Regions from separate parts of the Frigoribacterium sp. CF331 genome, predicted to be linked through region 1. Evidence: predicted binding sites of a transcription regulator. Region 1 holds the regulator's gene; each other region holds the start of a gene.

The links. The regulator HrcA, encoded in region 1, represses chaperone genes, less so after heat shock. The targets are predictions, from matches to a motif close to TTNGCACTCGNNNNNNNCGAGTGCNAA.
Region 2: a site for HrcA is predicted at 1,839-1,865, ahead of groL (chaperonin GroEL). Genes of this name have one in related genera too.
Region 3: a site for HrcA is predicted at 4,521-4,547, ahead of groES (co-chaperone GroES). Genes of this name have one in related genera too.

The regions. Positions count from the first base shown of each region.
Region 1 is NZ_CM173545.1:3,043,514-3,053,918, reverse strand. Features, by position in the region: gene AC3CCI_RS14170 (16S rRNA (uracil(1498)-N(3))-methyltransferase) at 1-206, opposite strand, end outside; gene dnaJ (molecular chaperone DnaJ) at 209-1,321, opposite strand; gene hrcA (heat-inducible transcriptional repressor HrcA) at 1,428-2,450, opposite strand; gene AC3CCI_RS14155 (DUF4870 domain-containing protein) at 2,632-3,081, shown strand; gene hemW (radical SAM family heme chaperone HemW) at 3,247-4,473, opposite strand; gene AC3CCI_RS14145 (DUF1990 domain-containing protein) at 4,476-5,249, opposite strand; gene lepA (translation elongation factor 4) at 5,253-7,103, opposite strand; gene AC3CCI_RS14135 (DUF4190 domain-containing protein) at 7,398-7,697, opposite strand; gene AC3CCI_RS14130 (pyridoxal phosphate-dependent aminotransferase) at 7,707-8,903, opposite strand; gene rpsT (30S ribosomal protein S20) at 9,148-9,408, shown strand; gene holA (DNA polymerase III subunit delta) at 9,539-10,405, opposite strand, start outside.
Region 2 is NZ_CM173545.1:921,480-931,884, forward strand. Features, by position in the region: gene groL (chaperonin GroEL) at 178-1,797, opposite strand; gene AC3CCI_RS04285 (cold-shock protein) at 1,997-2,200, opposite strand; gene AC3CCI_RS04290 (LytR C-terminal domain-containing protein) at 2,507-3,088, opposite strand; gene AC3CCI_RS04295 (DUF3263 domain-containing protein) at 3,107-3,394, opposite strand; gene AC3CCI_RS04300 (DUF2332 family protein) at 3,488-4,453, opposite strand; gene msrB (peptide-methionine (R)-S-oxide reductase MsrB) at 4,543-4,944, shown strand; gene AC3CCI_RS04310 (nitroreductase family protein) at 4,944-5,495, shown strand; gene AC3CCI_RS04315 (hypothetical protein) at 5,541-5,723, opposite strand; tRNA gene AC3CCI_RS04320 (tRNA-Thr) at 5,870-5,942, shown strand; gene AC3CCI_RS04325 (MarR family winged helix-turn-helix transcriptional regulator) at 5,987-6,484, opposite strand; gene AC3CCI_RS04330 (FUSC family protein) at 6,709-7,662, shown strand; gene AC3CCI_RS04335 (hypothetical protein) at 7,724-7,969, opposite strand; gene AC3CCI_RS04340 (hypothetical protein) at 8,033-8,314, shown strand; gene AC3CCI_RS04345 (3-oxoacyl-ACP synthase III) at 8,497-9,519, shown strand; gene AC3CCI_RS04350 (alpha/beta fold hydrolase) at 9,516-10,405, shown strand, end outside.
Region 3 is NZ_CM173545.1:1,112,592-1,122,996, forward strand. Features, by position in the region: gene AC3CCI_RS05140 (ABC transporter ATP-binding protein) at 1-203, shown strand, start outside; gene AC3CCI_RS05145 (ABC transporter ATP-binding protein) at 284-1,006, shown strand; gene AC3CCI_RS05150 (ABC transporter substrate-binding protein) at 1,470-2,798, opposite strand; gene rarD (EamA family transporter RarD) at 2,961-3,941, opposite strand; gene groES (co-chaperone GroES) at 4,139-4,435, opposite strand; gene AC3CCI_RS05165 (class I SAM-dependent methyltransferase) at 4,580-5,773, shown strand; gene AC3CCI_RS05170 (acyltransferase family protein) at 5,846-6,964, opposite strand; gene AC3CCI_RS05175 (DUF4190 domain-containing protein) at 7,163-8,116, opposite strand; gene AC3CCI_RS05180 (DUF4190 domain-containing protein) at 8,306-8,734, opposite strand; gene tsaD (tRNA (adenosine(37)-N6)-threonylcarbamoyltransferase complex transferase subunit TsaD) at 8,844-9,905, opposite strand; gene rimI (ribosomal protein S18-alanine N-acetyltransferase) at 9,902-10,405, opposite strand, start outside.

The DNA of each region.
Region 1 (10,405 bases):
CGCGTCGCGAGGAGCACGAGACGGTCGGGTGCCGCCTCGACGACCTCGCCCTGCACGACCAGCCCCCGGGCGTTGCCGAGGGTCAGCGCCTCGCCCACCCGGACGCGGCTGACCGTGACCGCGTGTCGCGCCTCGGAACCGGTCACCTCGACGGTCGACCCCGCCCCGGCGTCGGTCAGCCCGTCGACCAGGTAGAAGTGCGCCACGGTCAGAAGTTCAGGAAGCGATCGCGCAGCTTGCCGAACAGACCCTGCTGGAAGTGCGACAGCTCGGGTGCCGGCGACCGTCGACCGGAGGCGAACTTCTCGATCAGTTCGCGCTCCTTGTGGCTGAGCTTCGTCGGGGTGACGACCTGCACGCCGATCTTGAGGTCGCCGCGTCCGGTGCCCCGCAGCCGCGTGATGCCACGGTCCTTCACGGTGATGATGTCGGCGCTCTGCGTGCCGGGCTTGATCTCGACCTCGATCTCGCCGTCGAGGCCCGTGAGCGTGGTCGACGTGCCGAGGATGGCGTCGGCCATCTGCACCTCGAGCGTCGCCAGCAGGTCGTCGCCGTTGCGGCTGTAGGTGTCGTGGTGACGCACCTTGACCTCGAGGTACAGGTCGCCGTTCGGTCCGCCGGCCTGGCCGACCTCGCCCTGACCGGGCAGCTGCAACCGCAGCCCGGTGTCGACGCCGGCGGGGATGTCGATCGGGATGGACCGACGTGCACGCACCCGGCCCTGGCCCTGGCAGGTGGGGCAGGGGTTCGGGATGACCGTGCCGTAGCCGCGGCAGGTGCCGCAGGGGCTCGAGGTCATCACGTTGCCGAGCAGCGAGCGGACGGTGCGCTGGATCTGGCCCGAGCCGCCGCAGATGTCGCAGGTCTGGGGCGAGGTGCCGGGCGCGCAGCACGAGCCGCTGCACGTGTCGCAGAGGACGGCCGTGTCGACCTCGATGTCGCGCTGGGTGCCGAAGACGATGTCGTCGAGGTCGACCTCGAGCCGGAGCAGGGCGTCCTGTCCCCGTTCGCGCCGCGACCGCGGCCCCTGGCGCTGCCCCTGGCCGCCGCCGCCGCCGAAGAACGCGTCGAAGATGTCGCCGAAGCCCGCCGCGTTCCCGCCGCCGCCGAAGCCGGGCTGGGGGCCGAGGTCGTACCGCTCGCGCTGCTGGGGGTCGCTGAGGACGTCGTAGGCGTGCGTGACGTCCTTGAAGCGTTCGGACGCCTCGGGGCTCGGGTTGACGTCGGGGTGCAGCTCGCGGGCGAGCTTGCGGTACGCCTTCTTGATCTCTTCCGGGGTCGCCTGACGGTCGACTCCGAGGACGTCGTAATGATCTGCCACTTGTTCTCGTCTGCCTCTGGTGTGGTGTGGTGGTGTCCCGGCGGGGCCGGGCCCGGCGAACCGGGACGGGGTGGGGTCGTGGGGCGGCCGGGGCCGCGATCGTGGTCTACCGCTCGGCGAGCAGCGACGACAGGTAGCGGGCGACGGCACGGACGGCCGCCATGTTGGTCGAGTAGTCCATCCGCATCGGACCGAGGACGCCGAGCCTGGCGACCTCGCTGCCCTGGGTCGAGTAGCCGCTGGCCAGGACGGAGGCCTGCGACAGCCCGAACGAGGCGTTCTCGCGGCCGATGCTCGCGGCCACGTCGACCGCGTCGAGCTGCATCTCGCCGAAGAGCCGCAGGAGGGCCACCTGCTCTTCTATGGCCTCGAGCACCGGATAGAGGTCGCCGCTGAAGTCGTCACCCGTGCGCACGAGGTTCGCGGCGCCGGCCATCACGAGACGGTCCTGGCGCCCCGCGGCGATCTGCTCGGTCAGGCTGGCGACGACGACGCCGACCACCGCGGCGAGGTCGGGTCGGAACCGTGCGGGCAGGTCGGCGAGGGCGGCGGACGCCTCGCCGAGGGGACGACCGCCGATCACGGCGTTGATCGCGGCCCGCAGTTCGGACAGGAACGACTCGTCGACGGTCGTGCGGATGTCGACCACCCGTTGCTCGACCTGCCCGCTGTCGGTGATCAGCACGGTCATGACGCGGCCGTCGCCGAGGCTGACCAGCTCGACGTGGCGCACGCGCGCGCGGGAGAAGGTCGGGTACTGCACGAGGGCCACCTGGTTGGTCAGCTGCGACAGCAGCCGGACCGTCCGCCCGAGCACCTCGTCGAGGTCGGTGGAGTCCCCGAGGAAGGTCTCGATGGCCTGACGCTGCGCCGCGCTCAGCGGACGCAGGTCGGCGAGCTGGTTCACGAAGAGGCGGTAGCCCTTGTCGGTGGGCACGCGGCCCGACGACGTGTGCGGGGCGGCGATGAGCTCTTCTTCTTCGAGGAGGGCCATGTCGTTGCGGATGGTCGCGGCCGAGACGCCGAACTGGTGACGCTCGACGATGGACTTCGACCCCACCGGCTCGCGCGAGGCCACGTAGTCGTGCACGATGACGCGCAGCACTTCGAGACCGCGTTCGGAGACCATGCCGCACCTCTCTTCGCTCGACGCCCCCCGGGTCGTCCACCTCCGGGCGACCGGGCCTGGCACTCGTCGTGCCGGACTGCCAATCGTACGACACCTCCGTCGCCCGGCCTACTCGCGCCGCGCCCGCCTGCCCTAGGGTGGCGGGGACGACCCGCACGACACTCACGGAACAGGTGCAGCCATGACCGACACCCCTCCCGCCCAGCCGAACGGCCCGCAGCCCGGCCAGGGCTACGGCCAGCAGGGCGGCTACGGCCAGCAAGGCTACGGCCAGCAAGGCGGTTCCCAGCCGCAGCCGGTGCAGCCGATGCGCCCCGAGGACGAGAAGCTCTGGGCGACCCTCGTCCACCTCGGCGGCATCCTGTTCGCCTTCGTCCCCGCGCTCGTCGGCTACCTCGTGTTGAAGGACCGCGGGCCGTTCGTCCGCGAGCACACCAAGACCGCGCTCAACTTCCAGATCACCATGGCGATCGTGTACGTGGTCTCGGCGATCCTCTCGATCATCCTCATCGGCGGCCTCCTGGCGCTGATCGCGGCGATCCTCGTCGTCGTCTTCTCGATCATCGCCGCCGTCGCGGCGAACAAGGGCCAGTGGTACAAGTACCCGCTGACCATCGAGTTCATCAAGTAGACGGTCCACCGGCCCGGACGGGCACGACGCGAGGCGCGACTCCCCCGGGAGCCGCGCCTCCTGCGTTCTCGGCCCGCGCCTCCTGTGTTCTCGGCCGACGCCCCCGGGCCCCTGCCTCCCCCACGTGCGCCTCGGGGCCGGCGGGGACCCGACGCGGCGGGCCGGTCAGTCGGGCAGCAGGCGCCGGACGACGGCGTCGGCCATGAGGCGACCCTCGCGCGTCAGGACGACGCGACCCCGCAGGGCCGGACGACCCTCGACCCAGCCGTCGGCGATGAGCCCGGCGACGGCCTGACGGCCGTCGTCGTCGAGCTCGGAGGTCGGCAGGCCCTCGCGGATGCGCACGCCGAGCAGGACGCGCTCGACGCGGCGCGTCTCGTCGTCGAGGGTCTCGCGTCCGGCGGCCGGCGACTCGCCCGCGGCCATGCGCTGCTGGTAGGCGGCCGGGTGCTTGACGTTCCACCAGCGCACCCCGCCGACGTGGCTGTGCGCACCCGGTCCGACGCCCCACCAGTCGTGCCCCTGCCAGTAGGCCAGGTTGTGACGGGACCGGTGTTCGGGACCCCGGGACCAGTTGCTCACCTCGTACCAGTCGTAACCCGCCTCGGCGAGCCGCGCGTCGGCGAGCTCGTACATGTCGGCGGCGGTGTCGTCGTCGGGCGTCGCCACCTCGCCCCGCTTGATCTGGCGGGCGAGCTTCGTGCCCTCTTCGACGATGAGCGAGTAGGCGGACAGGTGGTCGGGCTGCTGCTCGAGCGCGACGTCGAGCGACCGGCGCCAGTCGTCGAGGGTCTCGCCGGGCGTGCCGTAGATGAGGTCGAGGCTGACGTCGAGCCCGGCGTCCCGCGCCCAACGGACGACGAACGGGATGCGCTCGGGGTCGTGCGTGCGCTCGAGGGTGGCCAGCACGCTGGGCACCGCCGACTGCATGCCGAAGCTGACGCGCGTGAACCCGGCGTCGGCGAGCTGCTGCAGGTAGAGCGCGTCGACCGAGTCGGGGTTCGCCTCGGTCGTCACCTCGGCGCCCGGCTCGAGCCCCCAGGTGTCGACCGTCGCGTGCAGCATCGACGCGAGGTCGCCCGACGGCAGCATCGTCGGGGTGCCCCCGCCGAAGAACACCGAGGAGGCGCTCCGCCGTGGCAGCCCCGCCTCGCGCAGCACCCGGCCCCCGAGTTCGATCTCGGCGACGGCCTGCCCGGCGTAGTCGTCGCGACGGGCGCCGCGCAGCTCGTCGCCGGTGTAGGTGTTGAAGTCGCAGTACCCGCAGCGCACCCGGCAGAACGGGACGTGCAGGTAGACGCCGAAGTGGCGGGCGTCGGCACCGACGGCGACGCTCTCGGGCAGGCGACCGTCGACCGGTGCGGGGTCGCCGAGGGGAAGGGCTCCGGGCACCGTCAGGCGCCGGTCCCGGCGGCGTCGCCGCGCGGCCCGGTCGGGGGCCGCTCGTCGCCGCGCGGGTCGCCGACCCCGGCCTCGGTGTCCTCGACCACGACGACCTCGTCCGTCTGCTCGCCCTTCTCGTTGAGGCTGAGCGCCCGGAGGTACCGCTTCGTGTACTGCGCCTGGGTGCGTCGGAGGAACGGCGCCACGAGGCGCCACTTCGCGCTCGACGGCTTCGAGAACGACCGGATCGACAGCCAGACCGAGCCGTCGTCGGTCTGGTCGACGATCCAGGACTCCTCTCCGCACTCGGGGTGCCCGTCGAGGGTGCCGTAGGCGAAGCCCTTTCGCTTCGGCTCGTCGATCACGTAGACGACGCGCACCGGCGCTTCGACCGTGCGACCGTAAGCCTCGATGCCGAGCGTGGCCGTCGTACCCGCCGTCAGGAACGGCGTGCCGTCCGGCGCGTAGCGCGACTCGTCACGGGCGGCCGCCCACTCGGCCGCGTCGACCGGTTGGCCGTGCTCGTCGAACTGCACGGGCGTGTACTCGCTCTCGTCGGCCGAGGGCACGCTGTCGACGCGGACGCTGATGCCGCTGCGCTCCTGGATCTGCCAGGTCATGGTGGCGATCCACGCCGCGGCGAACCGGGCGTCGCCGTGACCGACGCGGGCCCGGTACTCGGCCGGCTTGAACCCCTTCGGCGGGTACTGCATGAGGTCGGGAGCCTGCGTGGCCCCGACCTCGCCGTAGGTCGTGCGGGTCTCGGTGTGGGTGGCTCGGCGCATGGCCTACTTCTTGTCCTTCTTCTCGACGTCACCGCTCAGCGCGGCGATGAAGGCCTCTTGGGGCACGTCGACCCGGCCGATGGTCTTCATGCGCTTCTTGCCCTCTTTCTGCTTCTCGAGCAGCTTGCGCTTGCGCGAGATGTCACCGCCGTAGCACTTGGCGAGGACGTCCTTGCGCATGGCGCGGATGCTCTCGCGGGCGATGATGCGGGCACCGATGGCGGCCTGGATGGGCACCTCGAACTGTTGCCTGGGGATGAGCTCGCGCAGTCGGCCGGTCATCAGCACGCCGTAGGCGTAGGCCTTGTCGCGGTGCACGATCGCGCTGAACGCGTCGACCTGCTCGCCCTGCAGCAGGATGTCGACCTTCACCAGGTCGGCCTCCTGGTCGCCCATGGGCTCGTAGTCGAGGCTGGCGTAACCCGCCGTCTTCGACTTGAGACTGTCGAAGAAGTCGAAGACGATCTCGCCGAGCGGCATCGCGTAGCGGATCTCGACCCGGTCCTCGCCGAGGTACTCCATGCCGAGCAGCGTGCCGCGTCGCTGCTGGCAGAGCTCCATGATCACGCCGACGTAGTCCTTCGGCGCGAGGATGCCCGCCTTGACCATGGGCTCGCTCACGCTGGCGATCTTGCCGCCCGGGAACTCGCTCGGGTTCGTCACCGTCACGGTCTTCTTGTCTTCGGTCGTGACCTCGTAGATGACGCTCGGCGCCGTCGTGATGAGGTCGAGGCCGAACTCGCGCTCGAGACGCTCGGTGACGATCTCGAGGTGCAGCAGCCCGAGGAACCCGCAGCGGAACCCGAAGCCCAGGGCGACCGAGGTCTCGGGCTCGTAGACCAGCGCCGCGTCGGACAGCTTGAGCTTGTCGAGGGCCTCACGCAGGTCGGGGTAGTCGCTGCCGTCGATCGGGTACAGACCCGAGAAGACCATCGGCAGGGGCTCGGTGTAGCCGCTCAGCGCCTCGGTCGCGGGCTTGGCCGACGTCGTGACCGTGTCGCCGACCTTCGAGAGGCGCACGTCCTTCACGCCGGTGATGAGGTAGCCGACCTCGCCCACCGACAGCCCCTGGCTGGGCACGGGCTCGGGCGACGAGACGCCGATCTCGAGGATCTCGTGCGTCGACTTGGTCGACATCATCTGCACCTTCTCGCGCGGGTGCAGCGTGCCGTCGATCATGCGGATGTAGGTGACGACGCCGCGGTAGCTGTCGTAGACCGAGTCGAAGATCATCGCGCGGGGCGAGGCGTCCTTCACGCCGACGGGCGACGGGATGCGGTCGACCACCCGGTCGAGCAGGTCCTCGACGCCCATGCCGGTCTTGCCGCTGACCCGCAGCACGTCGGCGGGGTCGCCGCCGATCAGGCCCGCGAGCTCGGCGGCGTACTTGTCGGGGTCGGCCGCGGGCAGGTCGATCTTGTTGAGCACCGGGATGATCTCGAGGTCGTTCTCGAGCGCGAGGTAGAGGTTCGCCAGCGTCTGGGCCTCGATGCCCTGAGCCGCGTCGACCAGCAGGATCGCTCCCTCGCAGGCGGCGAGCGATCGGGAGACCTCGTAGCTGAAGTCGACGTGCCCGGGGGTGTCGATCATGTTGAGCGCGAAGGTCTCGCCGTTGCGCTCCCACGGCATGCGGACGGCCTGGCTCTTGATCGTGATGCCGCGCTCGCGCTCGATGTCCATGCGGTCGAGGTACTGCGCCCGCATCGCCCGCGACTCGACGACGCCGGTGATGCCGAGCATGCGGTCGGCGAGGGTCGACTTGCCGTGGTCGATGTGCGCGATGATGCAGAAGTTGCGGAGGGACTCGGGCTCGGTCGACGCCGGCTCGAGTGCGCGGGTTGCTTGGGGACTCACACGATCCTCTGGGGTGGTGGGCGGGGGTACCGCTCGATTCTCCCATGCCGGGGGGCCGGATCGGACGGCGCGCCGTGCGGGGTGGGGCGTCGGCGACTCCTGCCGGGTGTGACCACCGGCACCGCGCCTCCTCGGTCCCACCCGCCCGTCGTGACGGCGAGGGGGAATTGCCGACGCATCGTGCGTCGGCCCCGGGGCCGGACGCGCGGCGCGGGCGGGAGGCGCGGGCCGGCGGGAGGCGCGGGCCGGCGGGAGGCGCGGCACGGGCGGGAGGCGCGGGCCTGGCCCCGTGGGTCAGCCCGCGGTGCCGGGGATCAGCGCGAGCAGGCCGGCCCCACCGACGACGGCGACGCCGATCGCGAGGGCGACGAGGGTGCCGGCGAGCATCACGACGGACGACACGATGCCGACGAGGGCCATCGTGCGCCCCTCGGGCTCGCGACGACGCGACAGGACGCCGAGGACGAGGCCGGCGATCGGGACGACGAAGGTGAAGCCGAAGCCGATCGAGGCGAGGCCGAGGACGAGACTCCAGACGGCCAGGGGCGAGCGGACGGTGGTCGGGACGGTGGCGTGGACGGGTCGGTTCGTCATGTTCCGAGCCTAGGAACGGCCCGACGCGGGACCCAGGGGGCTGACCCCCGGATCTCGGCGGGGGTCGCCCGGAGCCGGGAGCTTGCCGAGCCCCCGGGTGATCACCTCGGGCGACGAGGCGAGGCAGACCCGGATCCACCCCTCGCCGCTCCGGCCGAAGGCGCTGCCCGGCGCGACCGCGACCCGGTGCGTCAGCAGGAACCGTTCGGCCCACCCGGCGACGTCGCCCCGGGTGGCGTGGCCCATGTCGATCCAGAGGTAGAAGGCGCCGGTGGGCTCGAGGTACCGGATGCCCCGCTCGTCGAGCAGCGTCGTCGCGAGCTCGAGGTTGCGACGGTAGTGCTCGCGGGCGTCGGCCACGGGCTGGTGGTCGCCGACGATCGCGGCCAGGGCGGCGTGCTGGTCGGGTTCGGCGACGCAGCTGATCGCGGCCTCCTGCACGGTGCGCATCGTCTCGGAGAGCCCCTTCGGGGTCACGAGGTAACCGACCCGCACGCCGGTCATGGCGTAGGTCTTGCTCAGCGAGAACACGCTGAACACCCGGTCGTCCGCGTCGAGCGAGGCGAGGCTGACGTGCTTCGGGCCGTAGGTGAAGTACTCGTAGACCTCGTCGCTGACGACCCAGAGGTCGTGGCGGCGCGCGAAGCCGAGCAGCCGCCGCAAGGTCTCTTCGGGATAGACGACGCCGAGCGGGTTCGACGGGCTGTTGACCACCAGGACCCGGGTGCGATCACCGACGAGGCGTTCGAGCTCGTCGAGGTCGGGATGGAACCCCTGGGCCGGCGTCAGCGTGTAGGGCACGGGCACGGCGTCGAGCATGTGCGCGTTCATCGTGAACGTCGTGTAGCCGGGGTCGGGCACGAGGACCTCGTCGCCCGCGGCCAGCAACAGCCCCATGGTCTGGTGCAGCGCCTGCGTGCCGCCCACGGTGACCCAGACCTGTTCGAGGTCGACGTGGACGTCGTTCTCGCGCGCGAGCTTCGCCACGAGGGCCTCGCGGAGGGCGGGGATGCCGCCGTTCGGCGTGTAGTCGGTGCGGTCGTCGGCCCAGGCCCGTCGGGCGGCGTCGGCGATGTGCCGGGCCACGGGGACGTCGGGCTCACCCACGACGAGCATGTCGACGTCGTCCAGCTGTGCCGCGATCTCGAACACGCGACGGATGCCCGACGGGGGCACGGTGGTCATGTGGGGAGCGAGCTGGGGCATGACGGCACGGTACTACGGGCGACACGGCACGCCGTCGGCACGGCGCTCGTTGAGAGTGCGGCCTGCTGCTGGTAACGTTGCCTGTTGGCTTGCGCGTTACGTCTGCAGTGGCGGAACGCGATCGCAGCCGAGAGCCGCTCCGGTGGCCATCACCGGCGGCAGCACCGGGTCGACCGATTCACGTCGGTCGGACGCTCGGCTGGCGCACATCCGTCCGAGACACAGAATCCAGAAAGTAGTTCACGTGGCAAACATCAAGTCGCAGATCAAGCGCATCGGCACCAACAAGAAGGCCCAGGACCGCAACCGCGCCGTCAAGAGCGAGCTCAAGACCGCCGTCCGCGCCACCCGCGAGGCCATCGCCGCCGGCGACAAGGACAAGGCCACCTCGGCCCTGCTCCTCGCGTCGAAGAAGCTCGACAAGGCCGCCAGCAAGGGTGTCATCCACCAGAACCAGGCCGCCAACCGCAAGTCGTCCATCGCGAAGCAGGTCGGCGCCCTCTAGGCCCCTCCCCCGGGCCCTCGGGCTCGACGACGAAGGCCCCGTCTCGATCGAGACGGGGCCTTCGTCGTCCCTGCCGCGGGGGTCGCCGCCACCGGGCCGAGAGGCGGCCGAGCGGGTCAGGAGGCGCGGGTCACGACAGCAGGGAGCCCCGCGTCGAGATCATGGTCACCATGCGCTCGAGCGCGTAGACCGGGTCGCGCTCGGCACCCTTGACCGCGGCGTCGGTCTCGGCGAGCACCTCGATGCACCGGCCCAGCCCCTCTTCTGACCAGCCGCGCAGGTCGCGTTGCGCCCGCTCGACCTGCCACGGGGCGAGCCCGAAGCGTGACGCGAGCTGGCCGGAGCCGCCGTACGAGCCCTGCAGCTTGGCCATCGTCCGGATCTTCATCGCGAAGGCGGCCACGACCGGGACGGGGTCGGCCCCGGTCGAGAGCGCGTGTCGCAGCAGGACGAGCGCCTGGCCCTGCTGACCGGCGATGGCCGCGTCGGCCACCTTGAAGGCGTTCGTCTCGACCCGCCCCGAGTAGTACTTCTCGACGGTGGCCTCGGTGATCTCGGCCGCGGCGTCGCTGATCAACTGCTGGCAGGCGCTGGCGAGCTCGGCCAGGTCGTCGTTGAAGGCCGTGACGAGCGCCCGCAGGGCCCCCTGCGAGATGCGCCGACGTTCGGCGGAGAACTCGGCGGCCGCGAACTCGAGCTTCTCGGTGTCTTTCTTGAGTTCGGCGCAGACGACCTCGAGGCCGCCGCCCGTGCCGCCGCGGATCGCGTCCAGCAGCTTCTTGCCCCGGACGCCGCCACCGTGACGCAGCACGACGGTCGTGTCGTCGGCGGGGGTCTCGAGGTAGCGGAGGGTCTCGGTCAGGAACGCGTCGGTGCACTTCTCGACGTTCGAGACCCGGATGAGGCGCGGCTCGGCGAAGAGCGACGGGCTGGCCAGGGTGACGAGCTCACCGGGCTGGTAGTGGTCGGCCTCGAGGTCGTGCACCTCGAGGCTCGG
Region 2 (10,405 bases), 1.2 Mb from region 1:
GCCCACCGCCGGACGCGAGGGTCGGACCGGGCGAGCGGGACGTCGCACCCTGGTCTCCCCGCGGCGTCGCGCATCCGGGCCACCCCACGACGCCGCACACCCGGAACGCCGAAGGGCGGCTCCCCCGAGGGGGAACCGCCCTTGTGCGTGTGCCCGGCGCGAGCCGGACGGTGCGGACTAGAAGTCCATGCCACCCGAGGGGTCGCCGGCCGGGGCCGGGTTCTTCTCGGGCTTGTCGGCGACGACGGCCTCGGTCGTGAGGAACAGACCGGCGATCGACGCGGCGTTCTGCAGAGCCGAACGCGTGACCTTGGCGGGGTCGATGATGCCGGCGGCCAGCATGTCGACGTACTCGCCGGTCGCGGCGTTGAGGCCCCAGCCGATGTCGAGCCCGCGGACCTTGTCGGCGACGACGCCGGGCTCCATGCCCGCGTTGAAGGCGATCTGCTTCAGCGGAGCGTCGATCGCGACGCGGACGATGTTCGCACCCGTCGCCTCGTCGCCCTCGAGCTGCAGGTTCGCCAGGGCGGTCTTGCCGGCCTGGATGAGGGCGACGCCACCACCGGCGACGATGCCCTCTTCGACGGCAGCCTTCGCGTTGCGGACGGCGTCCTCGATGCGGTGCTTGCGCTCCTTCAGCTCGACCTCGGTCGCGGCACCCGCCTTGATGACGGCCACGCCGCCGGCGAGCTTCGCGAGGCGCTCCTGGAGCTTCTCGCGGTCGTAGTCGCTGTCGGTCGCCTCGATCTCGCTGCGGATCTGACGGACGCGGCCGGCGATCTGCTCGTCGTCGCCGGCACCCTCGACGATGGTCGTCTCGTCCTTGGTGATGATGACCTTGCGGGCACGGCCGAGCAGGTCGAGCGTGGCGTTCTCGAGCTTGAGACCGACCTCTTCGGCGATGACCTGACCACCGGTGAGGATCGCGATGTCCTGCAGCTGGGCCTTGCGACGGTCGCCGAAGCCGGGGGCCTTGACGGCGACCGACTTGAAGATGCCGCGGATCTTGTTGACGACCAGCGTGGCCAGGGCCTCGCCGTCGACGTCTTCCGCGATGATCAGCAGCTGCTTGCCCGACTGGATGACCTTGTCGACGATCGGCAGGAGGTCTTTGATGTTCGAGATCTTCGAGTTGACGATGAGCACGTAGGCGTCCTCGAAGACGGCCTCCTGGCGCTCGGGGTCGGTGACGAAGTACTGCGACAGGTAGCCCTTGTCGAAGCGCATGCCCTCGGTGAGCTCGAGCTCGGTGCCGAAGGTGTTGCTCTCCTCGACGGTGACGACGCCCTCTTTGCCGACCTTGTCGATGGCCTCGGCGATGAGCGCGCCGATGGTGGGGTCGGCGGCCGAGATCGACGCCGTGGCGGCGATCTGCTCCTTGGTCTCGATGTCCTTCGCGTCGGCGAGCAGCTGGTCGGAGACGGCCTGGGCGGCCTTCTCGATGCCGCGCTTCAGCGAGATGGGGTCGGCGCCGGCCGCGACGTTGCGCAGGCCTTCGCGGACGAGGGCCTGGGCCAGCACCGTCGCGGTGGTCGTGCCGTCACCGGCGACGTCGTCGGTCTTCTTCGCGACCTCTTTGACGAGCTCGGCACCGATCTTCTCGAACGGGTCGTCGAGCTCGATCTCCTTCGCGATGGAGACGCCGTCGTTCGTGATGGTGGGGGCGCCCCACTTCTTCTCGAGCACGACGTTGCGACCACGCGGGCCGAGCGTGACCTTCACCGCGTCGGCCAGGATGTTCAGGCCACGCTCGAGGCCGCGACGGGCCTCTTCGTCAAAAGCAATGATCTTAGCCATGTGTGTTTTTCGTCCCTCCCGGACGTCATGAAGCAGAAGCATTGGCACTCACGTGTCGCGAGTGCCAGCAACGATTCTGGCACTCGCCCGATGAGAGTGCAAGTGACGTTCCGGGGCCTACGGACGCGAGCACGCCGCCACGGCGGACCGTGACGGCGTGCTCGGCGGGTGTCGACGCGTCGGGGCGCGCCGACGGGGTTCAGGCGAGTCGGACCGACTCCGCCTGGGGGCCCTTGTCGCCCGTGCCGACCTCGAAGACGACGGCCTGGCCCTCTTCGAGGACCTTGTACCCGCTCATGTCGATGGCCGAGTAGTGCACGAAGACGTCCTGGCCGCCCTCCTCGACGGTGATGAAGCCGTAGCCCTTCTCCGCGTTGAACCACTTGACGGTCCCGTTTGCCATGGTGTCGCTCCCCTTGCTGTGTACGTACGGCACGTGCGGTGTTGCCGGGCCGGGTCGTCGACGCAGTGACCTGCGCACCCGGACGGGGCAGCGTCACTCGTGCAGAACACCAGGTCGGCGAGCCGTGAGGGGCGACCAATCCCAGATGCTAGCGGCGAGAAAAGCCGAGATGAACAGGTCATCCGAGAAACACCCGCAAAAGGTGAGGAATCAACCCGTGATTAAACACGGGCGTAACACGGGAGGCGCGGCGAGGGCCCGACGGCACCCGCGCCTCCTCGGGTGGGCCGCCTCGACGGCCCGTCGTCAGGCGCTGTAGTCGGCCCCGAGGACGATCGTGACCGAGGCGCCGGGGAAGGCGTCGGTCAGCTCGACGTCCGCGATGCCGAGCTGCTGGGCCAACCCGAGCGCCACGGCCTCGTCGGCGGCCGACGAGTAGTAGACGGTCGAGGTCGAGACCCGCTCGCTCGCGTTGCCCTGCGTGCCGACGACCCAGCCCTCGGCCTCGAGGCGCTCCGAGGCGGCTCCGGCGAGGCCCGCCGTGGCCGTGCCGTTCAGGACGGTGACGGTGACCGCGGGGTCGACCTGCGACGGGTCGGTGAGCGGTGCGACCGACTCGCTGGCCGACGGGGTGGGCGTCGAGGTGGCCGTGTCGGTCTCGGCGGCCCCGGCCTCGGCCGTGCTCGACGACGAGGGGTTGACGAACTGGAAGCTGTCGTTGGCGACGCCGAGGTAGACGACCCCGGCCCCCACCAGCACGCCGGTCGCCAGGGCGGCCCAGGCGAAGGCGATCCAGCCGCCGCCCGGGCGCTTCACGGCCCGGTGCGCCCCGACGCGGTCGAGGTCGGCGGGGACGTCGTCGAACCGGTCTCGGTCGAATGCAGGCATGCGTGGGTCTCTCGTGGATCAGTGGGTCGGACCGAACGAACGGGTCGCTCGGGCGTCGCGGCGGGCGGCTCGCAGCCGCTGCAGGCGGCCGACGAGCATGGGGGCGTAGGCCAGTGCAGCCGGTCGGTCTATGAGCGAGTTGAGCAACTGCTGGTAGCGGACGGCCCCGAGGCCCAGCTCGCGCCGGATCGCGGCCTCGCGGGCACCGGCCGCCGCCGGAGCGCGCTGTTCGAAGTCGAGGACGGCGCGGTCACGCTCGGACAGCACGCTCGCGCGCACGTCGTCACCCGTCGCGTTCTCGTCCATCCTCGCAGCCCTCCCCTCGGTTCCGGGCCATCCTAGGGGCGGCTCCGTGGCCGATCGCGGAGGCCGGGCGCGTGGTCCGGCAACCCACGGGGCTCACGACACGAGGTGCAGGCGCGTCCCGTGCGCGTCGCCGACGCCGATCGCCCGCCCGTCCAGCGCGAGTGCGGCGAAGGCGTCCCCGGCCGGCACGCCCGGCGGCGCCTCGGCGACGACGTCGGCCAGCAGGTCGCGCCGCTCGTACGAGATCCACCGCGCGCCCAGCCGGCCGACCTCGTCGACGAAGGCCTGACGTCGCCGCCCCGGCAGGTAGACGAGCGTGCCCGTCGACACGACGACGAGCGTCGTCCCCTGCGGCGCCTCGGCGGCGAGGGCGGCGAGGCCGTCGACGGCGTCCGCCGCGACGAGCCGAGGAGGCGCGGTGCGGGCGAGCGCCACCGCCCGCCTGAGCAGGTCGTGCCGGTCGACGCGCTCGGGCGGCAGGAGCGTCTCGAGCCACGAGACCTGCTCCGCGTCGTCGACGTCCACGGGGTCGAGGTCGAGCCCCGCCCGCCAGACGACCTCGGGCAGCCGCCCCTCGGGGAGCGGCGGCGCGTCGACCCCGGCGACGACGTCGACCGCGAGCTGCACCGTGCTCGACGGGTCGCCCCAGGCGTGGTCGCCCGAGCGGTAGCCGTACCGGTCGACGCCGAGGCAGAGCCCCGCCGAGGCACCGACCTCGAGCAGCGCGACGGGGCCCGGCACCCGGGCCAGCGCGATCGACAGGGGGGCGCAGCGCCTCACGTCGTTGGTCTGGGTGAGGCGCCGGCCGAGTTCGGCCACGACGTCGTCGGAGCGGGCGAGCAACCAGGGCCGCAGCGTCGACCAGGGCCCGGGCGGCGCGCCCAGCCACCGACAGACCGCGAGGACGAGGACGGGCTGGCGCCGCGCCTCCTCGGCCCGGTCGACGACGGCGAGCGCCGCCGGGTCGCCGGCGACGCCCCGGGCCAGGGCGGCCTGCGAGGGCGAGCCCTCGCGCTCGAAGGCGAGGGCAGCGGCCAGGAAGCGCTCGGAGGTGCTCACCCCCGGAGTCTGGCAGCCCGGTGGGCGCCGGGAATCGCGCGACGCCGGATCGTGTTGGATGAGGAGTCCCGACAAGCGAGGAGATCATCGTGGCGTACAAGATCGAGAAGACCGACGAGCAGTGGCGCGAGGAGCTCGACGCCGACCAGTACTCCGTCCTGCGTGAGGCCGCCACCGAGCGTCCGTGGACCGGCGAGCTGCTCGACGAGAGCCGTGCCGGCACCTACGCGTGTGCCGCCTGCGGCGCCGAGCTGTTCAAGAGCGGCACCAAGTTCGACAGCGGGTGCGGGTGGCCCAGCTTCTACGAGTCGGTGAACCCCGAGGCCGTGCAGCTGATCGACGACGACAGCCTCGGCATGACCCGAACCGAGGTGCGTTGCGCGAACTGCGGCTCGCACCTGGGCCACGTGTTCCCCGACGGCTTCGGCACGCCCACCGGCGACCGTTACTGCATGAACAGCATCTCGCTCGACTTCAAGGCCGCCGAGTAGTGAGCACCGTCGCCGACGCCGCCCGGCGACGTCGGTCGCGGTCGAAGGTCACCGACGTCGCGCCGACGCACGAGCAGCTGCTCGACGCCGTGCGGTCGGCGGCGACGGTGGCCGACCACTCCGAGCTGCGCCCCTGGCGCCTGCTCGAGTTGCGGGGCGACGACCGCATGATCGTCGGTCGGTCCCTCGCCGAGGCGAGCGGGGCCGAGGGGCACGCCCGCGACAAGCTGACCCAGAAGGCGTTGCGGGCCCCGCTGATCGTCGCGGTCGTCGTGTCTCCGCGCGAGAGCCGCAAGGTGCCGTACTGGGAGCAAGAATCCGTGGCCTCGGGCGTCGCCCACCTGCTGTCGCTCGTGCTCGACGACGAGGGCTGGGGCGTCTTCTGGCGCACCGGCGTGTGGACCCGCACGCCCGAGGTGGCCGCGGCGCACGGTCTGCGCGACGGCGAGCAGCTGCTGGGCTGGCTCTACGTGGGCGGTCGCGACGACGACGAGGGCAAGCCGCGCAAGCTGCTCGACCCCGAACGGTTCGTCAGCACGCCGTCGTCGTGAGGTGACCCCGGCGCGTCGGCGCCCCCGTGCGGGACGCCGACCCGGTCACCAGGTCTTGTGGCTGTTGCCGATGACCGTGATGGGCAGCCAGAACGACCCGGTCATCAGCACGATGCCCGCGAAGAAGACGAAGGCGTTGGGCTCGCCGGTGCCGAACGAGTAGGCGAACAGGGCGAAGCTGACGAGGAGCAGGGCGAGCGAACCGAGCGCGGTCAAGATCGTGGACAAGGGGGGCTCCTCAGGTCGGTGCGTCGAACGGGCGCGGTGCGCTCCGTCTACTTCACCACTTCTCGCCCTCGGAGCGCCAATCCTGCACCGGCCGCACCCTTCGCGCCGGGGCGGGAGGCGCGGCCTGGGTAAGATGGGCACGCTCCGCCGGCCTGGCGCAATTGGTAGCGCATCCGACTTGTAATCGGAAGGTTACGGGTTCGAGTCCCGTGGCCGGCTCTGTTCCCCCATGACGCGGCCCGATCGCACCGGTCCGGCCCCGCTCAGCCCTCGAGGGCGACGAGCAGGTGACGCAGGCCGTCCGCGACGGCCGCGCGCGCCTCCTCGGGCAGGGCGGCGAGCATCGCCCGTTCGTCGGCGAGCTGGACCTCGAGCACCCGGTCGATCAGCCGGCGTCCGGTGGCGGTGGGGGCGACGAAGTAGCCGCGGTGGTCGTCGGGGTTCGCCGACCGGTCGACGAGGCCGGCCGCGAGCAGGCCCTTGACGCGCTTCGTGACGGCCGGCGGCGACAGCAGCGTCTCGTCGGCGAGCTGCGTGGGGGTCGTCGGGGCGTCGCGTCGGGTCAGGGCGGCGAGCAGGTCGAAGTCGGCACGCCCCAGGCCGAACTCGGCGAGCAGGTCGTCGCTGCGGCGCTGCACGATGCGGGCGAGGCGGTTGACCCGGCCGACGACGGGGATCGCCGAGACGTCGAGGTCGGGTCGCAGCTCGCGCCACCGGTCGTGGACGTCGTCGATCGCGTCGCGCGGGCCGTGGTCGCTCATGCCTTGAGAGTACCGATGCTTCACGGGTAAAGTGGATGCAGTTCATTCACCCGTGAAGCAGTTCGACGACGAGCGCCCACGCCCCGTCGACCGGAGGACCCGCCATCACGACCACCGCCCCCGCCCACCGTCTGCTGCCGCATCCGCGAGACCTCGTCCGCCTCGGTCCGCACGACGGAGCCCACCGCCCCGCGGCACGCGTCGCCGTCTCGGTGCTCGTGCCGATGGTCGTGCTCGCCCTGATCGGTCACGTCGAGTGGACGCCCTACGCGGTCTTCGGGGCCTTCGCCTCGGCGTTCGGTCGCGGCCTGCCGAGGTTCCAGCGCCTCGAGATGCAACTCGAGGCGGGGCTCGGCCTGGTCGCGTGCGTCGTGCTGGGCACGGTCCTGGCGGCGTCGGGCGCCCCGGTGGTGGTGGCCGTCGTCGCGATCGGCCTCGTGGCCGGCCTGGCTTCAGCCGTGTCGGACCTGCGCCGCTGGAGCCCGCCCGGCCCGCTCTTCTTCGTCTTCGGCCTCGGTGTGACGGCCTTCGTCCCCGCGACCGCCTCGACCGTCGGCGCGGCCGCGGTCGTCGCCCCGGCGAGCCTCGCCGTCGCGCTGCTCGCCTCGCTCGCGGGAGCCCTGCTGCCCTCCGGCCGCCGGGCGCTGGCCACCGCCGAGGGTCGTCGCTGGAGGCGCGGGCCGAGACCCCTGGACGGCCGACGGACGCTCGTCCACGCCGCCGTCTGCCTGGTGGCCTCGATCGCGGCCGGGTCGCTCAGCGTGGCGCTCGGCGTGCAGAGCCCGTACTGGGCGATGGTGTCGGCCGTGGTGCCCGTGGTGGGGACCGCGACCGCGGGGCAGCTCGTGCGGGCCGGCCACCGCCTCCTCGGCACCCTCGTCGGGGTGGGCCTCGCCGCCCTGCTGCTCGCCTGGCAGCCGGGCGTCGCCGCCCTGATCGTCGCCTTCGGGGTGCTGCAGTTCGCGACCGAGCTGCTGATCGTCCGCAACTACGGTCTCGCGCTCGTGTTCATCACGCCGATGGCCCTCGGCATGCGCGCCCTCGGCGGCACGCCGGTCGACGTGGGCGCCCTCGTGGCGGCCCGCACGGCCGACACCGCGATCGGGGTGGGCGTGGTCGTCGTCGTGCTGCTCGCGACGCACCGACTGCGTCGGCCCCGGCCGGAGGCGTCCGCCTGACCGCCGCCGCCGACGATGCGGCGCGGGCGGGGCGGCACGGGCAGGGTGGGCCGGCGGCGGGTCAGACCTGGCGGGCCCTGGCGCGACGGCCGTCCTTGCTCCACCAGACCAGGTCGGCGACGCCCTGTGCGATCAGCAGCAGGGCCACGACGAGGATGATCACGGTCAACGCCTGGACCGGCACGCCCGACGCGATGTTGAGCACCTGGACGACGAGGCCGAAGAGGCCGATCAGCACCTCGAAGACGGCGGGCACCACGGCGCCCGTCTTCGTCAGGGTGAACCAGGGTCGCCGCAGGTCGCTCATGCACCCGAGGGTACAAGGTGCTCGGGCTACGATCGCCGGGACCCGACCCGCCGAGGAGGCACCGTGCGACGACACGACGTGCACGTCGACCCCGACGTGCCGAACTGGCTGCTGACCAAGCGCGGCGGCATCGCCCTGCCCCTCGTCACCGTGTTCTGCGCGCTCGTCGTCATCGCGAGCATCGTCGCCGCCCTGGCGGTCGGCGGGGGCAGCGTCACGGTCGTCACGGTGGTCGTGGTGCTCGCGGGGCTGGGCGCCGCGACCTGGGCCCTCGCCGACCTCGTCTGGTGGTCGCGGGACGACCGGCGGCGCGTCGTCAGGCTGCCCCGCGGGCCCGAGGGCTGACGACCCACCCGCGCGCCACATGCCGTCCAGGGCATGGACGTGCCCCGTCAACCTGGCAACCACCCAGCGTCCGTCGCCGTAAACTGACGGGTGCACCGGACCGGTGCCCACGACGTTCGGCTCCGCGCGCCACCCGCGCGCGCGTGCAGCCCCACCCCGCCACAACTCGACAGGGAGTTCCGTTGAACGGAAACGCTACGACCCGGCACAGCAACGTCGCGTTGCTGTCGGTCACCAGCACGATGGCCGACCGGGTCACCACCTCCGAGAGCATCGACGAGAAGCTCCTGCCCGTCCTCAAGCGCCTGAAGCTGCCCACCGGCCTGCTGCAGCGCGTCGCCGGCGTGTACGAGCGCCGCAACTGGAGCACCGAGCAGAGCTTCGACTCGGCCGCGATCGACGCCGGCAAGCGCGCGATGGCCGAGGCGGGCATCCGCCCCGACCAGGTCGGACTGCTGATCAACACGTCGGTCACGCGCCCGCACCTCGAGCCCTCGGTCGCCGTCCGCCTGCACCACGGCCTCGGCCTGCCCTCGTCGGCCACGAACTTCGACATCGCCAACGCGTGCCTCGGCTTCGTCAACGGCATGACCCTCGCCGCGCAGCTCATCGACGCCGGCCAGATCGACTACGCCGTCATCATCGACGGCGAGGACGCCGACGACGTGCAGGTCAACACGATCGACCGCCTGCTGACCAAGGGCTACGGCCGCGACGACTTCATGAGCGAGTTCGCCAGCCTGACCCTCGGCTCGGGTGCCGCCGCCGCCGTCATCGGCCGGGCCGACCTGCACCCCGAGGGCCACCGCATCGTCGGCGGCGTCACGCGCGCCGCCACCGAGAACTACGACCTCTGCGTCGGCAGCGTCGACGGCATGTTCACCGACGCGAAAGCCCTGCTGAAGCGCGGCATGGAGCTCGTCGTCTCGGCCTGGAAAGAAGCGAAGCGCGACTGGAACTGGCAGCGGATGGACCGCTACATCATGCACCAGGTCAGCGACGTGCACACCGGCGCCTTCGTCAAGGCCGCGGGCATCGACAAGAAGCTCGTCCCGCTCACCTACCCGACCCTCGGCAACGTCGGCCCGGCGTCGATCCCGATCACCCTGGTCGAAGAGAGCAAGACCCTCAGCAAGGGCGACCGCGTGCTGCTGATGGGCGTCGGCTCGGGCATCAACACCGCGATGATGGAGCTCGCCTGGTGAGTCGCCTCCCGCGGTCCGCCTCCGCCACGGCGCCGGCGTCACGTCCCCCCGCGGGTCTCGACGGGCTCGACCCGTCGTGGTCGCGCCTCGTCGACGTGCCGTACGGGCTCGGCTCGCACCGCGCCTCCCGCACCTGGCACGTCCTCGACAACGGCGAGGCCCTGGCCGCCCGGGGCCTCGAACCGGTCGGCACCATCCTCTGCGTGCACGGCAACCCGACCTGGTCGTACCTCTGGCGCCGACTGGTCGCCCGCACCCTCGAGGCCGCCGAGGCCGGGGGCACGGCGTGGCGGGTCGTCGCCGTCGACCAGCTCGACATGGGCTTCTCGGAGCGCACCGGCTCGCCCCAGACCCTGGCCCGTCGCGTGGCCGACCTGGGCGACCTCACCGACGCGCTCGAGATCACCGGACCGGTCGTCACGCTCGGCCACGACTGGGGCGGCGTCGTCTCGTCGGGCTGGGCGGTCGACCATCCCGACCAGCTCGCGGGGCTCATGCTGCTCAACACCGCGGTGCACCAGCCCGAAGGCGAGAAGATCCCGGCTCCGTTGCGCCTCACCCTCGCCCGCGGCGTGCTGGGTCGCGCGACCGTCGGCACGACCGGGTTCCTCGACGTGACCCTCGGCCTCGCGCACCCACCGCTGTCGGCCGAGGTCAAGGCCGGCTTCCGGGCCCCGTACCGGCAGGCCGACCGCCGCGGGGGCATCGGCGGCTTCGTCGCCGACATCCCCGTCGACGACGAGCACGTCAGCAGCCCCGAGCTCGACCGCATCGCCGAGGGCCTGCGCGACCTCTCCGTGCCGGCCCTGATGCTCTGGGGCCCGCGCGACCCGATCTTCTCCGACCGGTACCTCGACGACCTCGTCGACCGGCTGCCGCACGCCGA
Region 3 (10,405 bases), 1.4 Mb from region 1:
ACGACGCCACGCTCGAACAGCTCGAAGAAGAGGTGGCGCGCGAGGACGCGGCCCGCGCGGCCGAGGCGACCAGCGCCTCCTCGTCCGCGGGCGGCGTCGCGGGACGCGACCTGCCCGGCCACCCCGACCCCTCGACCCCGCAGGCCACGAACGCGGCCGACGACCAGCTGTCCGACGGACGGCAGAGCGGAGACAAGCGATGAGCACCGCACAGGACGGCGCGGGCGCCACCACGGCCCCCAAGCACCCGGGCACCGAGAAGTTCGCCGGCGTCGAGCCGGTCATGAACGCGACCGACCTCGTCGCGGGCTACCTGCCGGGCGTGAACATCCTCAACGGGTGCGACCTGGTCTGCTACCCCGGCGAGCTGATCGGCATCATCGGCCCGAACGGCGCCGGCAAGTCGACGCTGCTCAAGGCGCTCTTCGGGCAGGTCAGGATCCACTCGGGCTCGGTCACGCTCGGCGGCGCCGACATCACCAACCTCAAGGCCAACAAGCTGGTCGAGGCGGGCGTCGGCTTCGTGCCGCAGACCAACAACGTGTTCCCCTCGCTGACCATCGAGGAGAACCTGCAGATGGGCATGTTCCTGCGGCCGAAGAAGTTCGCCGAGCGCCTCGAGGTCATCTACGACCTCTTCCCCGTGCTCGCGGACCGTCGCGGCCAGCGCGCCGGGTCGCTCTCGGGCGGCGAGCGCCAGTCGGTCGCCATGGCCAGGGCACTGATGATGGACCCCAAGGTGCTGCTGCTCGACGAGCCGTCCGCCGGCCTGTCGCCCGTGCGCCAGGACGAGACGTTCATCCGCACCCGCCGCATCAACAAGGCCGGCGTCTCGGTCATCATGGTCGAGCAGAACGCGCGTCGCTGCCTGCAGATCTGCGACCGCGGCTACGTCCTCGACCAGGGCCGCAACGCCTACTCGGGCACCGGCCGCGAGCTGGCGGACGACCCCAAGGTCATCGAGCTCTACCTCGGCACCCTGGCGAAGGACGTCGAGGGCGCCTGACGCCCCCTGTGCCGCCCTGAGGCCCCGATCACGCCCCGGCGTGGTCGGGGCCTCGTGCGTGCGCCCGGCGGGTGCCGAGGCTGCGCACCGCGTGTCGTGCACCGCACCCGGTCTCGACGCGGTGCCGTGCACGAGACGCGGTGCGAAGGCGGGGACGCACCGGCGGGCCGCCCGGGACGAGGAGGCGCGGCACCGGGGACGCGGACGTCGCGACCGTCCTGGGGTCGCCCGCCGCGCCTCCCGGCCTCGAGACGCCGCGCCGAGAGGCGCGAGCCTGGCGCACCGCGTTTCGTGCACCGCACCCGGTCTCTACGCGGTGCCGTGCACGAGAGGTGGTGCGAAGACGGCGACGCACCGGCGACGCGGTGCCGTGCACGAGACGCGGTGCGATGCGGTGCGGGGCACGCCGAAGGGCCCGGCACGATGTCTCGTGCCGGGCCCTCGGATGGTGCGGGTGGTGGGACTAGCCGACCGAACCCTCGATGCCGGTCTGGTAGACGGGCTTGTTGTCGGCGTCGAACTGGTAGACGCCGATCGAGGCGGACGACGGGTCGTTGTCGTCGTTGAACGGTCCGATGCCCGAGGGGCCGGTGTAGTGGATGTCGTCACCGGCGTCGAGCGCGGTCTTGCAGTCCGCGAAGGTGGTGCACTCGGTGCCGCCGTTCGCGCCGGAGACCGCGGCCATGTTGGCCTGGATCGTCCCGGCGTCGGTGCCGCCACCGGCCTGGGCCGCGAGAGCGGTCAGGATGACGGCGTCGTACGACTCGGCAGCGTACGAGTAGTCGGCCAGAGCCTGTCCCTCGCTCTGCTGGTACCCGGCGGCGAGCTTGGCCTTGAAGTCGGCGCTCGCGTCGGCACCGGGGATCGTGCCCTTGGCGCCTTCCAACGTGCCGGGCTCGAAGTCGGCGCTGTAGTCCGCCGTGTTGCCGTCGGACATGTAGACCTTGCTCATGTCCCAGCCCTGGGCGACCAGCTCGGGGACGATCGACTTGGTCTCGTCGAAGGCGAGGATCACGATGGCGTCGGGGTCGGCGGCGATGGCTGCCGAGACCTCGGACGAGAAGGTGGTCTGACCGGGGGGGAACTCCTGGCCCTCACCGGTGCCGCCGTAGACGACGGTGCCGCCCGAGCTCTCGATCGACTCCTGCGTCGAGTCGCGGAGGCCGGTGCCGTAGGTGTCGTTGAAGACGAGGAAGGCCACGTTGGCGTTGCCGTCGGCGGTGATCTGCTGGCCGAGGGCCGAGCCCTGCACCGAGTCCGGCGGAGCGGTGCGGTAGTAGTACGACGAGTAGCCGCTCAGCGAGCTCGCCGTGTTGGCGGGCGAGATCTCGACGATGCAGTTGCTGGTGAGCTGGTCGACCACGTTGAGCGTGACGCTCGACGACTCGGCACCGAGCACGACGGGCACCTTGGCGTCGATCAGCTGCGTCGCCGCGTTGCTCGACACGGTCATGTCGTTGCTGTCACCCGAGTCGGTGCTGGTCGAGATCTCGGCCGGCTGGTCGAGGACGCCACCGGCGGCGTTGATGTCGCTGATGGCCTGGTTCGCACCGGCGATGGCGGGCGGGCCGAGGTAGGCGAGGGTGCCGGTCAGGGGCAGCATCGTGCCGATCGCGAACGGATCGGTGCTCGGCGTGCCGGCCTCGCAGCTCGCGGCCGGGTCGGTCTTGGCCGACGAGGACGCCGACGACGAGGCGTCGTCGGAGGGGGAGGCCGTCGAACAGGCAGCGAGCAGCACGGAGGCTGCGCCGGCGAGTGCCAGTGCTCGGAGGGCGGTGCTGGATCGGATCATCCGTGGAACCCTTTCGTGGACAGCGGCAGTGCAGCCCGACCGGTGGCGGTCGAACCTGCCGCGATTGGTCCGAAACTAGGGGTCGAATGTTTCTGGCGTGTGTTCTCGGCGTCAAAGTGACGTTTCGTTAGCCATTCGTGACTTTGCGAGGGAAGGTCGCTTCTAGACCGCGGGGGCTACGGCGGCCGGACGGCGCGACCGCCGCCCGGTGCGCACCATGTCGACCGTCAGCACGATCGAGGCGACCCAGACGATCGCGAAGCCGACCCAGCGCGTGAGCGACATGTGCTCGCCGAGCACGACGACGCCCACGACGAACTGCAGCACGGGCGCGACGTACTGCGTCAGGCCGACGGTGGTCAGGGGCAGCCGACGGGTCGCCGCGGCGAACAGCAGCAGGGGCACGGCGGTGATGACGCCGGTGCCCACCGTGGCGATCGTGTGCCCGACGCCCACCGTGCCGAGCACGACGCCGCCGCCCAGGCCCGTCACGTGCAGGACGATCAGGGTCGCGGCCGCGAAGGGGGCGATCCACAGGGTCTCGAGCGTGAGCCCGCCGACCGCGTCGACGCGACCGCCGACCTGCTTCTTGACCAGCCCGTAGAGCCCGAACGAGAACGCGAGCACGAGCGAGATGACCGGTGGCCGCCCCGCGCCGACCGCGATCACGAGGACGGCCACGGCGCTCAGCCCGACGGCCACCCACTGGGTCGTGCGCAGGCGTTCGCGCAGCACGACCACGCCGAGCAGCACCGTCACGATGGGGTTGATGAAGTACCCGAGGGCGGCCTCGACCACGTGACCGCTGAGGGTCGCCGAGATGAAGACCGTCCAGTTGACGACGATGAACGCGCCGGCCAACCCCATGGTGCCCACCACGCGGGGCTGGCGCAGCAGCGCGCCGAACGAGCGCAGGGCGCCCGTGACGACGAGCAGCACCGCGCAGAAGACGAGCGAGAAGAGCACGCGCCAGGCCACGATCTCGAACGGGCCGGCCGGTGCCAGCAGCAGGAAGTACACCGGCAGCACGCCCCAGAGCCCGTAGGCCCCCAGGGCGTAGGCGAGCCCCGCACCGCCGGCTCCGGCGACGCCGAGCCCCGGGGTCGGGGCGGCGGGGGACGAGGAGGCGCGGGTCGAGGTCACCTGGCGACTCTAGGTGGCTGCACCCACTGCACGGAACGCGAGGTCCTGCCACGGTGGATCGATCGACGGACGATCACGCCCGGGGACGGTCGATCGTCCGCCGGGAGGCCGCGGACACGACGAAGGCCCCTGCCTGGGCAGGGGCCTTCGGGGCGGCGACCGGTGGTCGCGGGCGACGGCCGGAGCCGCGCCGGGAACTAGCGGACGATGACCGCCAGGACGTCGCGAGCCGAGAGCACGAGCAGGTCTTCGCCGCCGTACTTCACCTCGGTTCCGCCGTACTTGCTGTAGATGACCTTGTCGCCGACGGCGACGTCGAGCGGCACGCGGTTGCCGTTGTCGTCGATGCGGCCCGGGCCCACCGCCACCACTTCGCCCTCTTGGGGCTTCTCCTTGGCGGTGTCGGGGATCACGAGGCCCGAAGCAGTGGTCTGCTCGGCTTCGACCTGACGAATGACGATGCGATCTTCGAGCGGCTTGATGCTGACCGACACGGGTGACCTCTTCTTTCTCGGTGCTACGAAAACATGGGGGCTGGCACTTGCCGGGGGCGAGTGCCAGAACAACTGTAGGACGAGACTGGCACTCGGTCAATCCGAGTGCCAACGGGTCGGGTCGCGTGCGTCACACTGGACGACATGGATTCCTCCGAGCTGCTCGAAGTCCTCTCACCCGAGGGGCTGCGGCTGCTCGACTCGCTGCCGGCGGGCGGTGGCACCGGCGACGACGTCGTCGGCACCGTGGCCGCGCTCCGCAAGCAGGGGCATCCGCCCGCCCTGGTGTCCGCGGTGCTGACCCAGGCGAGGCTCCGGGGCAAGGCCGCCGCCAAGTTCGGTGAGTTCGCGAGCCGCATGCTCTTCACCGAGGCCGGCCTCGAGCAGGCCACGCGCCTCCCGGTGGCCGCCCGGCACGCCGGCCGCTACGCCGCCGCCGGCCTCGGCAGCGTGGCCGACCTCGGGTGCGGCATCGGCGGCGACGCGATCGCCTTCGCCGCGCTCGACCTCGACGTGCTCGCGGTCGACCGCGACGAGGTCACCGCCGCGGTCGCCTCGTACAACCTCGCACCGTGGTCGTCGTCGCGGGTCGAGCACGGCGACGCCGCGACGACCGACCTCGGCGGGGTCGAGGGCGTGTTCCTCGACCCGGCCAGGCGGACGTCCGGCCACTCCGCGACGAAGCGCCTCGCCGACCCCGCCGACTGGTCCCCCGGCCTGGACGTCGCGTTCGGTCTCGCCGAGCGGCTGCCCACGGGCGTCAAGCTCGGACCGGGCGTCGACCGCGAACTGCTGCCGACCGACGCCGAGTGCCAGTGGATCTCGGTCGATCGCGACGTGGTCGAGGTGGGGGTGTGGTTCGGACCGCTGGCGCGGCCGGGGGTGGGCCGGTCCGCCCTCGTGATCGGCGCCTCCGGTGCGTCCGAGCTGACGGCGCCTGCCGACTCCGACGACGTGGACCCCGGCGACCTCGACGAGTACCTCTACGAGCCCGACGGTGCCGTCATCAGGGCACGCCTGATCGGCGACCTCGCCCGGTCGATGGACGCCCGCACGATCAGTCGCGACATCGCCTGGTTGACCACGGAGGCGCGGGTCGAGACCCCCTTCGCCCAGGGCTTCCGGGTCGTCGAGACCTTCCCGCTCGACGAGCGGACGCTGAAGCGCGAACTGCGGGCCCGCGGCATCGGCCGACTCGAGATCAAGAAGCGCGGGGTCGACGTCGACCCCGCGACGTTCCGCAAGCGCCTGTCGCTGCAGGGCACCGGGTCGGCGACGCTCGTGCTGACCCGCGTCGCTGGCCGGCACACGGCCCTGCTCTGCGAGCGCCTGGCCTGACGCGCGGCGGGACGGGACCGACCCCCGGCGTCCTGGTCCGGTCGCGCCCGGGTGCCGGTCGGCGTGCCGGGCTCAGGCGACGGTGCCCACCGGATCGGTCGGCCCGGCCAGCGGCTTGCGCCGCTTGAACTTCATCAAGGGCCGTTCGACCAGGTGCCAGCTCGCCGTCGCCAGGACGAAGGTGACCGCGAGCGAGACGAGGGCGAAGAGCGGGACTCCCCAGGCCGCCGCTCCTGCGGTCGCGAGCAACTGCTGCAGCGGGAAGCCGTAGATGTAGGTGCCGTACGAGATGTCGGTGCGGATGGATGCCCGCGGGTTCTTGATCGACGCACCGACCCCGAGGGCGAGGTAGGCGAGCGGGAGTGCGGCGACGAGACCGTAGTCGGGCAGGGCCGACGAGGCCAGGACGGCCACCCCGGCGAGGACGAGCAGCCAGGGCCGGACGGGGATGCTGTCACGCCAGCGGTACACGAGGGCGCCCGCGACGAAGACGATGCCGAACCGCGACCCGTTCGTCAGGTACCAGTTGTGCACCCCGCCGTAGGTGCTGGCCACCACGCCGAGGGTGCACAGCAGGTAGGCGGCGGGGAGGGCCCAGCGGGACCGCAGGAGGCCGACGACGCCCAGCAGCAGGACGCCGAGGTAGCAGGCGAACTCCCAGCCGAGGGTCCAGAGCGAGCCGTTCCAGGCTCCCTCGACCGGGGTGCCGAGGGGCGTGCCCGCGATGTCGTACTGCCACACGCGCAGGAGGCTGTTGCGCACGACGTACGACACGGCGTCGCCGACGAACCCGTCGGGGACGGGCGCGCCCCGGAGGAGCAAGGACACCGGGGCGAACACGGCGGCGGTGAGGACGAGACACACCCAGAACGCCGGGAAGATGCGGAGGACGCGGGCCCGGAGGAAGGCGACCACCCGAGGGGTCCTCGACCAGGACATGACGATGAGGTAGCCCGAGATCGCGAAGAACACGTCCACGGGAAGGCGAGCGGCGAGCTGACGCGCCGGCTCGAAGCCGATGTCGTGCCCGGTCAGGGGGACCGAGTGCCAGACCACGACCGCCGCGGCCATGACGAGGCGGATCAGGTTGTAGGCGTTCCGCCGCGGGTCGAGGACGGCGCCGAGCGCGTCGGGCCGCGACGGACGGCGCGCCGGGTCGACGGCGGCGTGGTCGCGGGCTGGCGCTGACATCGATCCTCCGTGTCGCAGTCGGGTGCCGGGGAGGCCGGTTCGGGTGGGTGGCACGCCACGATAACCCGGATCGGACCGGAGGCGGCGCCGGTGCCCGCTCGTTCCGCCCCGGCATCACCCGTGCAGGCTGCGGCGCGGACGACGTCGGACACCACCCGACGGCGGCTCGGGAGCACGCCGTCGGACACGCCTCGACGGTCAGTAACCGCCGTAGTAGCCCGAGCCGGACGAGAACCCGGCGATCCAGAGGCCGAAGAGGACCCAGCCCAGGACGATCAGGACCACGCCGGCGTAGCCCACGACGAGGCCGGTCAGCCAGAAGCCGCGGGCATGACGCTCGCGTGACGCGCCGAGGTGGCCCAGGACGACGCCGGCGATCGAGAGGACGATCGAGAGCCCGAAGGTCAACGGGGCCAGCACGAGGCCGGCGATCGACCCGATCATCGACAAGAGGCTGAGCAGACGCGGGGGCTGGGCCGCACCGGCCGAGGCGTAGGGCGGGTAGGGCGAGCCGTAGGGCTGCTGGCCGTACGGGGCGCTGCCGTACGACTGCTGACCGTACGGCTGCTGGGCGTACGACTGCTGCCCGTAGGGCTGCTGCCCGTACGCCTGCTGACCCTGGGGCTGGTGGCCGTAGGGCGGCTGACCGGGCGCCTGTCCTGCGCGGGCCGGTTGTTGACCGTAGCCCTGCTGTTGACCGTAGCCCTGCTGCGGACGGTAGCCCTGCGGCGGACCGTAGCCCTGCGGTTGCTGGCCGAGACCCTGCCCGTGCCCGGCGGGCTGACCGTACGCGGCCTGAGGCTGCGTGCCGGGCTGCGCATACGGCGGCCGGGGCGGCTGAGGGGCACCGGGCGGAACCTGCCCCGGGCGGGACCGTTCGGGCTGCGGGTGGGCGGGAGCACCCTGCGGCGCACCGTACGGTGCCGAGCCCGTGGGCGGCACGCCGGCTCCGCCGTGGGTCGACGAGGCGGGCGGCTGCGACGGCGCCCCGGGGAAGGCGGTGGGCGGCAGGGGCGGCGACGAGGCGGCCGGGCCCCGGGCGCCCTCGGTCTGGCTCACGGGCGGGGCACCCGTCGCCGTGGGCGGGGTGGACGCCGAGGGCGCGCTCGGCGTCGAGGAGGGCTTCTCGGGGGTGGTGTCGTCGGTGGCCATGAGCTGCCTTTCGCGAGCGGTGGGTCGGTCGTGTCGTCGGTCGGTCCGGTCAGGGTCGGTCCGGTCAGGGTCGTGCCGGTCGCGACCGAGGATCACGAAAGGGTCCGCACCGTCGGCGCGGACCCTTTCATGCTAGCGACGACGCCGATGAGCGGCCCCTGGGAAGCCGCCACCCGACGCTGCGTCGGACTACGAGTTGTAGCTGCCGTCGTAGAGGGCGGGATCGCTCGCGACGATCCCCAGCCCGACGAAGACCAGGACGATGAGCAGGATGCCGATCAGCACGGACACGTAGCCCAGGATCGTGCCGGTCAGGGCCATGCCCCTGCCGTCCTCACCCGTCTTCTTGATCTGGCTGAGCGAGATGTGGCCCGTGACGATCGCCGCGATGCCGGCGAGGCCGCCGGTGACGAAACCGACGATGCCGAGGATCAGCGACACGAGGGCCAGCGTGTTGCGCTGGCCGGAGCGTGCGCCGTTCTGGCCCTGGTAGGCGGGCTGGCCACCGTAGGGCTGGCCCTGGTAGGCCGGCTGTTGGCCCTGGTGGGCCGGCGGCTGACCCGGGTAGGGGTTCTGCGACGAGGGCTGGCCCTGGGGCCCGGAGTTGTGGTCGGTCATCGGAGGACGTCCTTCTGCTGAGGTTCGGCCGGTGACGGCCGCGGTCGGTCGAGCCCCTGCATGCTATCGGCGACGGGCACCGGGCGACCGAGCCGCCGACGGGGCGGGCTCAGACGGCCTGCACCATCGTCACGGGCAGCGTCGAGTCGGCACCGAAGTCGAGCGGCGACGGTGCCCGGCCACGCGAGACGAGCTCGGCGCCCAACGCGGCGATCATCGCGCCGTTGTCGGTGCAGAGCGAGAGGGGCGGCACGCGCAGCTCGACCCCGGCGGCCGCGCAGCGCTCTGCGGCGAGCTGCCGGACACGGGCGTTCGCCACGACTCCCCCGCCGAGCAGCAGGCGCGGCACGCCCCGGTCGGCACAGGCCGCGAGGGCCTTGGTCAGCAGGACGTCGGCGACCGCCTCGCGGAAGCTGGCGGCGACGTCGGCGACCGGCACCGCGCCTCCTTCGCCGCGACGCTGCTCGACCCATCGGGCGACGGCCGTCTTGAGCCCCGAGAACGAGAAGTCGTAGCGGTGCTTCGCCAGGTCTTTCGGCAGGGTCAGCCCGCGCGGGAACCGGACGGCCCGCGGGTCGCCGCCCTCGGCGACGCGGTCGATCTGCGGACCGCCCGGGTAGGGCAGGCCGAGCAGCCGGGCGACCTTGTCGAACGCCTCGCCCGCGGCGTCGTCGATGGTCTCGCCGAGCAGCTCGACGTCGTCGACCAGGTCGCGCACGTGCAACAGCGAGGTGTGTCCGCCCGAGACGAGCAGCGCGATCGTCGGCAGCTCGAGCTCGCTGCCGTCCTCGCGCAGCACGTCGGCACCGACGTGCCCGACGAGGTGGTTCACGGCGTAGAGGGGCGTGCCGGTGGCGAGCGCCAGGGCCTTCGCCGCGCCGACGCCGACCATGAGCGCCCCGGCGAGCCCGGGGCCGCTGGTCACGGCGATGGCGTCGAGCTCGGCCACGGTGACCCCGGCCTCGGCGAGCGCCGCGGCGAGGGCCGGCTCGAGCGCCTCGAGGTGCGCGCGGGCGGCGACCTCGGGCACGACGCCTCCGTAGCGGGCGTGCTCGTCCATCGACGACGAGATGACGTTGGCCAGCAGCGTCCGCCCCCGGACGATGCCGATGCCGGTCTCGTCGCAACTGGTCTCGATGCCGAGCACGAGCGGTTCACGGTCGGCGGTCACCCGAGATCCTCCTGCCGGTCGAGGGGGGCGTCGCCGAACGGCTCGGCCCGGGTCGGGGTGGTCCCGGTGACCGCGGCGGGCACGGTGAGCCGCATGACGACCGCGTCGACCCCGTCGGGCTGGTAGTAGCGCTTGCGGACGGCGATCGGTTCGAACCCGAGCGACTCGTAGAGGTGCTGCGCCCCGGGGTTGTCGGCCCGCACCTCGAGGAACACCTCGTGGACGCCGGCCTGACGCGCCTCGCCGAGCAACTGCGTCAGCATCGCGCGGCCGAGCCCCCGCCCGCGGTGCTCGGCGAGCACGGCGATGGTCTGGACGTCGGCCTGAGGGGCGCCCCTCGGCGCCAGCATGCCGGCGTAACCGATCACGGTGGTGTCGTCGCCCTCGGCCGCGGCGACCAGGTAGCGGCCGCCGGGAGCCGTGAGCTCGTGCGTCATGCTCGCCCGCGACCAGGCGTCGGAGGCGAAGGTCGTGGTCTCGATCGCCATGATGCCGTCGAG